Regions from separate parts of the Nostoc sp. DSM 114161 genome, predicted to be linked through region 1. Evidence: predicted binding sites of a transcription regulator. Region 1 holds the regulator's gene; each other region holds the start of a gene.
The links. The regulator HrcA, encoded in region 1, represses chaperone genes, less so after heat shock. The targets are predictions, from matches to a motif close to TTAGCACTCNNGANTCNNGAGTGCTAA.
Positions count from the first base shown of each region.

Region 2: a site for HrcA is predicted at 1,675-1,701, ahead of groL (chaperonin GroEL). Genes of this name have one in related genera too.
Region 3: a site for HrcA is predicted at 2,109-2,135, ahead of groES (co-chaperone GroES). Genes of this name have one in related genera too.

Region 1 is NZ_CP195141.1:649,882-654,272, reverse strand. It holds gene NSTC745_RS02925 (DUF3352 domain-containing protein) at 1-680, opposite strand, end outside; gene NSTC745_RS02920 (rhodanese-like domain-containing protein) at 1,074-1,433, shown strand; gene hrcA (heat-inducible transcriptional repressor HrcA) at 1,863-2,960, shown strand; gene NSTC745_RS02910 (DUF2834 domain-containing protein) at 2,973-3,650, shown strand; gene psbA (photosystem II q(b) protein) at 4,166-4,391, shown strand, end outside.
Region 2 is NZ_CP195141.1:5,766,735-5,771,125, forward strand. It holds gene NSTC745_RS24505 (acetamidase/formamidase family protein) at 1-165, opposite strand, end outside; gene NSTC745_RS24510 (MraY family glycosyltransferase) at 500-1,582, opposite strand; gene groL (chaperonin GroEL) at 1,734-3,395, shown strand; gene corA (magnesium/cobalt transporter CorA) at 3,920-4,391, shown strand, end outside.
Region 3 is NZ_CP195141.1:449,259-453,649, reverse strand. It holds gene NSTC745_RS02060 (response regulator transcription factor) at 320-997, opposite strand; gene NSTC745_RS02055 ((2Fe-2S) ferredoxin domain-containing protein) at 1,344-1,799, opposite strand; gene groES (co-chaperone GroES) at 2,152-2,463, shown strand; gene groL (chaperonin GroEL) at 2,581-4,215, shown strand; gene NSTC745_RS02040 (hypothetical protein) at 4,315-4,391, opposite strand, start outside.

The sequences.
Region 1 (4,391 bases):
TATTCAAAGGAGCTAGTCAAATTCAAATCGGGAGCTTGGACGTTATTGATAGCCTCCCGCAGCACTTTGGGATCGTTAGCAAACAACACAAAACCTTGCCCAACTACCGCACCAGCTAAATTATTTTGGATTGTAGATTGTGGATTTGGGATTTTATTTTCTGCGATCGCTTGCTGATTGTCAGATATTAGCTTTATGCCTTTGTATTCTTCAACATTTAAGTTTGCCCCAGCTAAGGCTCGTTTGGAAAATAACAACTCGACAAACTCGCGAGTTTTTTCCGGTTCCTTGGTTGCAAGTGCCAAAAGATACCCTGGCTGCTGTCCATTTTCTGGGTCGCGATCGATATCTAGGGTCGTGATAGCCAGTGTAATTTCGTTACCTAGCCAGGGTTTAATATCTTGTTGATAATCGATGCCACTCTTAGCTAAGAAACTAGTTTTGAGTTTAGATAGTTCCCCTTCACGCTCAAACGCTTGCAAATTATCAGGATTTGTCAGTAATGACACTATTACAGGGGAAAGTTTTGATACGAATATTGTTGCACCAGGCTGGGAGTTAGGGGCAATGAGGCTAGCCGGATTTTTAGGAAAAAACCAGTAGAAGCCTGCGATCGCAATGGCTAACACTGCGATCGCACCAGCTATGATAAAACCGATGAATGGGCGTTGTCTATTCACATTAAACCTATTAAAAAAGATAGTTCACAGCCATTTAAGCAGAAACCCTAGCCCATTGATGAAGAGGACGCCCAGGGACATAAATCACCAAAAAAGCTAAGAATCCAAATTTCGCTATCTGTCCGTACCTTTTATATTCCAATATTCCTGCATTCTTCTTTTAAGCTAATACGCATTTAACTTGCATATTGTTGATTTTGGAGAAAAAGCCTCAATCCTTCTCCCCTGCCCCTCTGCTCAAGAGCTATCTAAATGTGCAAATTAGGTGCTTAACAGCTTATCCTCGTGTCCCCGCGTCCTATCCTAGAGGAGTATTCTTGGGAATCAATGCTCATGCCAAGGCAGAGATTTTCTGTCAACATTAAGTAAATTACAATTGTCCACAAAAATTTCATGACAGAGAACTCTTTTAGTCAGCCCATTGCCCACATAAGTGTAGAGGAACTAGCACAACGTCTTGCTTCAGGCGATTCAAGCATACAGCTAGTAGATGTACGCGAACCACAAGAATTGGCGATCGCTAGAATTGAGGGCTTTGTTAATTTACCCTTAAGTGAATTTCCCGAATGGGGAGATCGAGTACCTACTCTCTTCAATCCGCAAGCTGAAACACTTGTGCTTTGTCACCACGGTATCCGTTCTGCTCAGATGTGTCAGTGGTTAATTGCTCAAGGATTCACCAACGTACAAAATATTTCAGGCGGTATTGATGCCTACTCTAAATTAGTAGACTCTTCAATTCCCCAGTATTAACTTTTGAACTTATAGATTACTTCAGATGGGACTTACTCTTCCATCTAGCTTTTGCTATTGTCAAATCAGTCGTCAATCCATTTGGGACTTTATATAGGGTAGACATTATGTCAGTTTTTTAAGCCCTAATATAGCAGCGATGACCCAAAAAATACGTATTCGATAATACTGTTCGCAATATTATACTTGTGCAAAAATACGGTTATAAAGCTATGAACTTGTAGATTAAGATAGTCGCTCTTTATAGCAAAAAATGAAGTTATGTTTGCAGCATTTCAACCGTGTTCTACGCAGACCTCAAAAATATCTATCACAATATAATTGTATAATCTATTAAATTAATTAATTATTAATAATCTTTGTTTAGGATCGAATCCTCAAATTTTTTTTCAAGTTTGATTAAAATTTGCACTCGGCAAAGCATACCCTATGGAAGTCCAGTTGACAAATCGGCAACAGCATATACTTTGGGCTACGGTACGTCACTACATTGCCACGGCAGAGCCTGTTGGTTCAAAGGCTTTGATCGAGGAGTACGATTTGGGTGTTAGCTCAGCAACAATTCGCAACGTTATGGGTGTTTTAGAAAAGTCTGGGTTACTTTACCAACCGCACACCTCTGCCGGACGAGTACCTTCAGACTCCGGATATCGCATTTATGTTGACCAGCTAATTACACCTTTTCTTCGAGACGCCACGCGAACAGAAACTTTAGCAAAAGAAGTAGAGGTGGCGTTGCAAAAGCGCCTACATTGGGAAAATTGGAGTTTAGAAACTTTACTCCAAGGAGCTGCACAAATTTTAGCAACCTTGAGTGGCTGCATTAGCTTGATTACCATGCCTCAAACCACTACGGCGTTAGTGCGACATCTACAATTAGTGCAAATTGAAGCCGGAAAAATCATGCTGATTGTAGTGACTGATGGTTATGAAACACATTCCAAATTGATGGATTTGTCGCCAGTACCAGAGGAAACACAACGCGAATCAGAAGTAATAGATCGCGAATTGCAAATTGTTTCCAACTTTTTGAATAGTCACTTACGAGGGCGGAGTTTGTTGGAATTAGCCTCTCTCGACTGGAGTCAATTAGATCGAGAATTCCAACGCTACGGTGAATTTCTCAAAACTTCAGTTGCGGAATTAACTCGCCGCACTTTTGCGCCCACTGCCACACAAATTATGGTTAGAGGCGTTGCAGAAGTTTTGCGTCAGCCGGAATTTTCACAATCACAGCAAGTGCAAACAATTATCCACCTGCTGGAAGAAGAACAAGACCAGCTATGGCGATTAATATTTGAGGAACCAGAGCCAGAAGATTTAGGGAAATCAAAGGTAACGGTTCGCATTGGTGCAGAAAATCCCTTAGAACCGATACGTACTTGTAGCTTGATTTCTTCCACCTATCGCCGAGGCTCAATACCAGTAGGAAGCGTAGGAGTTTTGGGGCCTACGCGGCTAGATTATGAAAGTGCGATCGCTGTTGTAGCTGCTGCTGCTGATTACCTTTCAGAAGCTTTCAGTTAAATTACACAGATTATGGTCAGAAAAATTGCCTTTGGGTTACTGTGGTTGGGATTGATTGTTTATGCATTTTTTCTTTCTCCTCCTCAACAACCAGGCACATTCGAGTTGATTAAAAACCTTTCTCTTGCCCAATGGCAGGGTATAAATCCATTAATAATAGCCCTATTCAATCTGATGGGCGTTTGGCCTATTATTTACAGCGCAGTAGTCTTTATCGATGGTAGAGGGCAAAAAATACCTGCTTGGCTATTTGCGATACCTTCTTTTGCGGTTGGTGCTTTTGCCATACTGCCCTACCTAGCTCTTAGGGAACCAAATCAAAAGTTTATCGGTCAAAAGACTACTTTCGTCAAGCTGCTAGATTCTCGCGTAACTGGTTTTGTTCTCACCGTAGCTGCCTTTATTTTAGTTGCCTATGGTTTAACTGGAGCAGATTGGACAGACTTTATCCAACAGTGGCAAACTAGCCGCTTCATCCATATAATGAGCCTAGATTTCTGTTTACTTTGCCTATTATTTCCCACATTAGTAGGAGATGATATGGCGCGTCGTGGTTGGGAAAATCCTCAAATACCTTGGCTAACAGCGTTAATACCCTTATTCGGGCCATTGATTTACCTATGTGTGCGTCCGCCTCTACCAGAAGTTGGTGCAGAGACTATACCCACTAAGCAACCAACCCCGAATTAAACAACTCGTAAACAAATTTAAGGCTTTCTATGCGTCTGGCGTATCCGTGCATCAGAGCATAATCATCATTTAAATGCTTTTTAAGCAGCTATTATTGCAACAGTTGACAAGTAGATTAAAACAGAAGCTAATTGTCAAACTCATATACCAAGCGACTTTTAAGTCTGTTTTTCATTGGCTGCTCTTCGGTACACATAGGAATTGAGTTAAACCTGCAATTTTTCACTACGCTGGGGGTGCGTAAATTCTAACAGGGCTTACGCAAAAATAGCCAACTTCGCTTAATTTATCGAACCGCCAAGACGCCTTCTCTACGAGAGGCTTCCGCCAACGCGTTCGCGTAGCGTCTCGTAGAGAAGAACGCCAAGAGTTCGTAGAGTTTGCGTAAGTCCTATCTAAGAAAAAATTTTTTCTCAAAATACTTTACAAAACTCAATATTATGTTTTAAGATATGTAACAAGGTAGTCAAACCTACCTAATTAATTTCCACATAAACAACCGCACTTATAAAACAATGACAGCAACCATTCAACGTCGCGAAAGCGCCAACGTATGGGAGCGGTTTGCAAACTGGATTACCAGCACCAACAACCGCCTGTACATCGGCTGGTTCGGCGTCCTAATGATCCCCACCCTGCTAGCCGCCACCGCCTGCTTCGTAATCGCCTTCATCGCAGCACCACCAGTAGACATCGATGGTATCCGCGAACCAGTAGCAGGTTCATTACTCTACGGAAACA
Region 2 (4,391 bases), 3.6 Mb from region 1:
TGGTGTGAGAAATTCTGGTGGCGCTTTCTCATAAACGTAATAACCACTATAAGTTTCTACATCAACTGTATCGCCGGAATCAATAGTGAGTGCTGGATTTAGCAGATGGGAGAAACCGCCCAAATGCACCGTATCTTTAGTAGCTTTTAAAGTGTAGTGAGCGATCGCTCTACCTCCTGATAACTCTGGTAACTAACAATCTCAGGTTTCTTGAGATCGAAATTTTCTTTTACTTACCTATACAGAGAATAGACATAGTATGGCTACTATTACAACACCCAGCCCACAAGTAATAATCTGTTAAGCATTTAATTTACACATTGAGACCGCAGGGTAGGGCACGAAGTTATAAGAGTTTCAGAGAGCTTTTGCGTAAGTCCTGAAAAAAAGAAGTCACGGCTGATATAGACAACCTTGACTTCCCACACTCTACAATGATTATTATTTCTAATCACTGAGGATTTTATTTTTTAAAATTCCTTATATTCGCGAAAGTGTACTAATGTTGTTGACGTACCCTTTGCCACACGGTGAAGCCCAAAAGAATAATAATACTACTGGCGGTAGCTAACATTACAGCGAAAGTCATACCTTGTATTCTCATTGCTAGCAAATTGCAAAGCAAAGTAATTCCCCACAAGGTCAATGCTGCATGACGTTGGGAGAGTCCCCAAGCTAGCAAGCGGTGGTGTAAATGGTCTTTGCCAGGAGTGCTTAGGGGGTTATTTCCTGCTAATAGCCGCCGTACAAATACTTGAGTAGTATCCAGCACGGGCAACAGCAGAAATAAAACCGTGGGTACAAGGGCGTAGACTGTGTTTTGTTGCAGTTTGCCTAAAATACTAGTTGCTGCCAAGACATAGCCGAAAAAGTATGCTCCAGCATCACCCATAATAATCCTTGACGGATGGAAGTTGTGGCGTAAAAAGCCCAGTGCCGCACCCCCCAAGGCTGCCAAAACTAAAATTGCCGCTGCACGGTTGTTAAATTGGGCTGCAACCCCTAACAAACTCATGGCGGTAATAAAGCTGATTCCTCCCGCCAAACCATCCATCCCATCCATCAAATTGATGGCGTTGGTAATCCCTACTACCCATAGTACTGTCAGGCACATGGATAAAAGCGAGTCGATGGGTGTGCCAAATAGTACTTTGACACTGATGCCGTTAGCTACGAGTAAGAGTGCGGTGACAATTTGTGCCCACAAACGAACGGAGGGCGGTAAACCGAACTGATCGTCAATAAAGCCCACTAGGACTAATATTGAACCCCCCAACAGAATAGTTAGTACCTGAGCCAATACGTTTTGGAGTTCGATAGGTCGTAAAAGACTGGCTAATACTAGCGCGGCAATTACGCCCGCGTAGATAGCTAGCCCTCCTGCATTGGGCAAAGGTTCTCGGTTGAGCCGCCGTGCGTTGGGTTGGTCTGCCCAACCTACTCGCAAGGCGAATTTGCGTACAGTGGGAATTAAACGCCAGGTTACAAGCCAAGCTAAGAGGAACGTAAATACTACTGCCAACCAGCCGGTGCCGCTAGGGTCGGCAATACCAAGGGATTTAAGGGAGTTGTCTAGGTTCATCTCCCAATTCAAGCATTACTGCCAGTATTTAATATGAGGATCACCTGTATATTAATCAATTTTTCATTTTGTAACTTGACTTGCTGGAGACATTAGCACTCTTGACCTGTGAGTGCTAAATTGTCTAATGGAAGCGCTTGAGAAATAAAACATGGCGAAAATTATTGCATTTGACGAGGAATCGCGGCGAGCTCTAGAAAGGGGTGTTAACGCCCTTGCCGATGCCGTAAAAATCACCTTGGGGCCCAAAGGTCGCAACGTCCTTTTAGAAAAAAAATTTGGCGCACCTCAAATTGTCAACGATGGTATCACTGTTGCCAAGGAAATTGAATTAGAAGATCCTTTGGAAAATACAGGTGCAAGACTCATCCAGGAAGTAGCATCAAAAACTAAAGATGTTGCTGGGGATGGCACTACAACTGCTACGGTTCTGGCACAGGCTTTGATTCGGGAAGGCCTGAAGAACGTTGCGGCTGGTAGTAACCCTGTGAGCTTAAAGCGCGGGATCGACAAGACTGTCGAGGCGTTGGTAGAAGAAATTGCCAAGATAGCTAAGCCTGTAGAAGGAAGTGCGATCGCTCAAGTTGCCACTGTCTCAGCCGGTAACGACGAAGAAGTTGGCAATATGCTAGCCCAAGCAATGGAAAAAGTCACCAAAGATGGTGTCATTACCGTTGAAGAATCGAAATCCCTGACGACTGAACTCGAAGTAGTTGAAGGGATGCAGATCGATCGAGGTTATATTTCTCCCTACTTCGTCACCAACAACGAACGGCAAATCGTCGAATTTGAAAACGCCCGCATCCTGATTACTGATAAAAAAATCAGCAGCATCCAGGATTTAGTGCCGGTGTTGGAAAAAGTCGCTCGTTCCGGTCAGCCTTTGTTGATTATCGCTGAAGATGTGGAAGGAGACGCCTTAGCAACTTTGGTTGTGAACAAAGCGCGGGGCGTACTTACCGTAGCTGCCATCAAAGCCCCTGGTTTCGGCGATCGCCGCAAAGCTTTGCTAGAAGATATTGCCATTCTCACCGACGGACAATTGATTTCTGAAGAAATCGGCTTAAGCTTAGACACTGCTTCTTTAGAAACGTTGGGAACTGCTCGCAAAATCAGTATCGATAAAGAAAACACTACAATTGTCGCTGGTAGTGACAGCAAGCCAGAGGTGCAAAAGCGCATTGGTCAAATTCGCCGCCAGTTGGACGCCAGCGATTCTGACTACGATAAAGAAAAACTCCAGGAACGCATCGCTAAGCTAGCTGGCGGCGTGGCAGTGATTAAAGTGGGTGCAGCCACAGAAACCGAACTCAAAGACCGCAAATTGCGAATCGAAGACGCCCTCAACGCCACCAAAGCAGCTGTGGAAGAAGGCATTGTTCCTGGCGGTGGAACCACCCTGATTCACTTAGCTAAGGCAGCAGAAGCAATTAAAAACAGCCTGGAAGCAGAAGAAAAAATTGGGGCTGAGATTGTTCAAAAAGCATTAGAAGCTCCTTTGCGTCAAATAGCAGACAACGCTGGCGCAGAAGGTTCTGTGGTTGTCTCTAAAGTCCGGGATACCGAATTTAACATTGGTTACAACGCCGCTACTGGCGAATTTGAAGATTTGATCGCAGCTGGCATTATTGACCCCGCTAAAGTCGTGCGTTCCGCTATACAAAACGCTGGTTCCATTGCTGGCTTAGTCTTAACCACCGAAGCGATCGTTGTTGAAAAACCCGAAAAGAAAGCCGCTGCTGCTCCTGACATGGGCGGTATGGGCGGCATGGGTGGTATGGGCGGCATGGGCGGCATGGGCGGCATGTTCTAAGCTCTGCTTACCCAGAGAATCCAGAATCCACCAATTCAGAAGTAGAGCTGGAAATGTCTCTGGCTCTGCTCCCGGATATTAAGATAAATATTTTTGAAGCAGTTTGTCTTGTCAAGGCAAACTGTTTTTTTATACCATTGCTGATTCAGAAGCAATATGTTATCTCTATTGCTGGTAACTCACTGAAAGTAAATAAATTCATACCATTTTCAAAAATATTTGCGACACATGAATCGGCTGTAAGGGCGTACAGCTGTACGCCCCTACCCACAGATCTGTCGCATTTTGATTGCAAATTGGTATTTAATTATGCAAGTTTTCAGTAATTAGATGTAAATATGACTGACTACTAACAAAATGTTGATGCTTAAATTAGCTACGTAAATAATTACAGAATTTAGAAATCACCATTTTTTTATTAATTTTTGTAAAATAACGTGTATGTCATTTGCCCTCCGTCATTTACTAATGACCAATGACTAATGACTAATGACTAATGACTAATGACTATTAGGTAATATTTCATGCCACCAAAATTGCGCCGCGCTCTAAAAGCAGTAACAAAGGTATTTGAAGATGAGTTTCATCACCAACCTGGAACTGTGCCAGGAACGATTTTTATTGATGCAGACGCTCCACCGCCAATAATTTTCTTGATTGATTATAGCCAGACAAATTTTATTCGCGAACAAATAGCAACTCCAGAAGAATGTATTCCGTATTTAGAGATGGACAGCGTTTCTTGGGTAGACGTACAAGGTTTAGGTAGTCGAGATATATTACAAAGATTGGGTCGAGTTTTTGATTTACATCCTCTTGTTTTAGAAGATGTAGTCAATGTACCGGAGCGTCCGAAAACAGAGGATTATGAAGACCAATTGCTTTTCATTTCTCGCATGGTAGTGCCAAAGGAAAAAACATGTGGTTTTTATAGCGAACAAGTAAGTTTAATTTTGGGTAAAAATTATTTGCTGACAGTCCAAGAAGAACCAGAGC
Region 3 (4,391 bases), 200 kb from region 1:
CCTAAACTCTGATTCCGGTTCGCATTCCCAAAGATTTGAATGAGGTAACCAGGCATTTCACACTGGTTTTTCACTATTGCTTCATAATTATTATTGCTCTGCTGAGGTAAGCGCAAACATACCAAAATACAGTTGTTTCGACTTTGAACTACGATGAACAACTTACCAGATAAAAAGCGCTTTAACCTTGCTAGATGAACTGGATTTATAAAATTTGCATCAACCCAATCCTGAGGAAGATGGCTAGTAAATTTAGTTAGAAGTTAGGAGTTAGGAGTTAAAAAATTCATAACTCTTAACTTTTAACTCCTAACTGGATTTATGCCATTTGATTTTCAATCGCCCACCGCGCTAGTTCAGTGCGGTTGTGGAGATTGGTTTTGCCCAACATGTTGGACACATGGCTTTCAACTGTACGCTGACTAACGTTGAGTTCTTCAGCAATTTCTCGGTTAGCTAAACCCCTAGCAACAAACTGGACTACTTTCAGTTCAGTTGGGGTTAACTGCACATCAAAGGGAACTTGGATGCGGGAACCGTTTTCGCCTCCTTTTGCTTGGTGTTCTTTCCAACGGATAGTTTGCTTCAGCGAGGACTCAACTTGGGCTACGAGTTCTTCTGGTTCAAAGGGCTTGACCATATAAACATCAGCACCTTTGTTTAGACCTTTAACTCGGTCTGCACTTTGTCCTTTTGCTGAAAGGAAAAGAACTGGAATCCAACTGGTGCGTTCGTTTTGCCGGACTTGTTCCACAAAAGTATATCCGTCCATTTCCGGCATCATCACATCGCAGATGATCATGTCTGGAACATCTTGCTCTAAAATTTCCAGAGCTTCGCGTCCATTTTCGGCGGTGATGACTTCATATCCTCGGAATTCTAAGTAATCCTTCACCAGCAAGATGAGGTTAGGGTCATCATCAATCAATAGAAGTCGTTTGTGATCTTTCATGCTGGGCTCTTTCATAGCAGTGGCACTTGTCGCGCTTCGGTCCATCAAAGTCTTGAATATTTATCCTCTATGGTGGTTTATGTGAGATGTTGTCCTTTTGCCTACTTAACTTGCCTTTGCTGTCTCAAGTCTCAAAAATGCCGAGCACTTTCAAGAGACTACTAGCTCGATAGCAAAAGTCCAGCAAGGATACGTATAGCAGTAGTATCTATAATGCGCTATTATATATCGCTTTGAAAGGGGCGGGGTAAAAAACACTGATAAAATAATAATCCTTCTGACTCACTAGTTAAGTATTGGCTTAAAGATGACCCTACCTCAAAACCAACCCGCACTTTCTAAAAGCTTACTGCTATAACATATCCTTGCGCTGTTAAGCCTCTATGAGATGTTAACAAGAAACTAGGGAAGTTTCTGGCAAAAGATGGGTTAAAAATGCATATTCTTCAACCACCATTATGCCTATTAAGTGTTCTTGAACGATCCGCTCAATAACTTCCGAGTTTGCTTGGCGATACCAGACGCCATCAGGATAGACCACCATTATGAGTCCAGAACCACAAACCTGCAAGCAATTGGTTTTAGTTTTAAAAACGCAAATGGGATGACTTGCTTGCGGCTTGTCGAGTTTTAGCTCTTTAAGTCGCTCTTTTAAGTACTCCCAAGATTCCAAACTGGCTGGTTTTGAACAGCAGTTAGGGCTTGTTTGGTCAGCACAAATAAAAATATGTTGCTGAATTTTTGGCACTCCTGAACTTTCTACACAATTACTCAGGGCTTTATGTTCAAGAGGCTTGGTGGTTTTCGGGATTTGATGGCTTTTCTGGATCACTTTATTGTTACTCATCGAGCGGCTCCCTGATTACAGTTCTATAACAATTTCCAAGCTTTGCAAATAAAGTTTACTGAGATGGGGAATGGGGCATTGGGGATTGGGCATTGGGCAAACAGGGAGTTAGGAGTTAGGAGTTAATAATTATTCTCCCTATCTCGTCATCTCCCATGCCCTATTCCCTATAAAAATATTCGTAGCTTCCGGAACAGAACCCGAAGGATAAAAATAATTAAGCATTTATACTTAAGTACACCCCAGCGATTCTAGTTCGGGAACCCGTACTTAAGAAATTCTTGCCATTGGACGCTGCTTTTGGGTAGATTAGCACTCAGGAGTTGAGAGTGCTAACTCTGGAGAAAATCATATGGCAGCAATATCTCTAACCGTTTCTACAGTAAAACCTTTGGGCGATCGCGTTTTCGTAAAAGTGAGCGCCTCTGAAGAAAAGACCGCAGGTGGTCTGTATTTGCCCGATACCGCCAAAGAAAAGCCCCAAGTAGGCGAAGTAGTCGCCCTTGGCCCTGGCAAGCGTAATGACGACGGTAGCCGTCAAGAATTGGAAATTAAAGTCGGTGATAAGGTTCTGTACTCTAAGTACGCCGGTACTGATATCAAACTCGGTACTGAAGAATATGTACTGCTTTCTGAAAAAGATATTTTAGCAGTCGTTATCTAACAGGCGAGTGGGGAATAGGGGATGGGAAATAGGAAAGAGTTTTCCCGATGCCCAATGCCCTGTTTGGCCAATGCCCAATTCAAAAAAAATTGACTTACTCCTTGGATTTAGATATTTATGGCAAAGCGCATTATCTACAACGAAAACGCCCGTCGCGCCCTTGAGCGAGGCATTGATATCCTGGCTGAGGCTGTAGCTGTTACCCTTGGCCCCAAAGGTCGGAACGTTGTCCTAGAAAAGAAATTTGGCGCACCGCAAATTGTTAACGACGGTGTAACCATCGCCAAAGAAATCGAATTAGAAGACCACATTGAAAACACTGGTGTAGCTCTGATTCGTCAAGCTGCTTCTAAGACCAACGATGCTGCGGGCGATGGCACCACCACTGCCACCGTTTTAGCTCATGCGATTGTCAAAGAAGGCTTGCGGAACGTTGCGGCTGGTGCTAATGCGATTTTGTTGAAGCGCGGTATTGATAAAGCTACCAGCTACCTCGTAGATAAAATTGCTGAACACGCCCGTCCGGTGGAAGATTCCAAAGCTATTGCCCAAGTTGGTGCAATCTCGGCTGGTAACGACGAAGAAGTCGGCCAAATGATTGCCCAAGCTATGGACAAGGTGGGCAAGGAAGGCGTAATTTCCCTAGAAGAAGGGAAATCTATGACCACCGAGTTGGAAATTACAGAAGGGATGCGCTTTGATAAGGGCTATATCTCTCCTTATTTTGCCACCGACCCAGAACGGATGGAAGCGGTTTTCGACGAGCCTTTCCTCCTGTTGACCGATAAGAAAATTGCTTTGGTGCAAGACCTCGTACCAGTATTAGAGCAAGTAGCTCGTGCTGGTCGTCCTTTGGTGATTATTGCTGAAGATATCGAAAAAGAAGCTTTGGCAACCTTGGTTGTAAACCGTTTGCGCGGTGTACTGAATGTTGCTGCTGTTAAGGCTCCTGGCTTTGGCGATCGCCGCAAAGCTATGCTAGAAGATATCGCTGTATTAACTGGCGGTCAATTAGTCACCGAAGATGCTGGTTTGAAGCTTGATAACACCAAGTTAGATAGCTTGGGTAAAGCTCGCCGTATCACCATCACCAAGGACAACACCACAATTGTTGCCGAAGGTAACGAAGCTGGAGTTAAAGCTCGTGTAGAACAAATTCGTCGTCAAATCGAAGAAACCGAATCTTCCTACGACAAAGAAAAACTGCAAGAGCGTCTTGCTAAACTTTCCGGCGGTGTCGCTGTGGTGAAAGTGGGAGCAGCCACCGAAACCGAAATGAAAGACAAGAAACTGCGCCTAGAAGACGCTATCAACGCTACCAAAGCTGCTGTGGAAGAAGGTATCGTTCCTGGTGGCGGTACAACTCTCGCTCACTTAGCTCCTGATTTAGAAACTTGGGCTAACAGCAACCTCACAGGTGAAGAGTTGATTGGTGCGTTGATTGTGGCTCGTGCTTTACCTGCACCTTTGAAGAGAATTGCGGAAAACGCTGGTCAAAATGGTGCTGTAATTGCTGAGCGCGTCAAAGAGAAGGAATTCAGCGTTGGCTACAATGCTGCAACTAACGAATTTGTCGATTTGTTGAGTGCTGGTATTGTTGACCCTGCGAAAGTAACTCGTTCTGCTCTGCAAAATGCTGCTTCCATCGCTGGTATGGTGTTGACAACCGAATGTATTGTAGTTGACAAGCCTGAGCCTAAAGATGGCGCTCCTGCTGCTGGTGCTGGTGCTGGTGGCGACTTCGATTACTAATACTCTGTAGTCCGTTATTTATAAAAACAGCTGCTTTCCTAGTGGAGGCGGCTGTTTTTTATCGCATAGAGCGAATTGCTTAACTTAAAATTAAGATTTCTATTTAGTTTGGTTTTCTTGAACCCCGAAAACCTGGACTCCTATTTCAAAAGCTTCTTGTTTCTCTTCATTGGTTA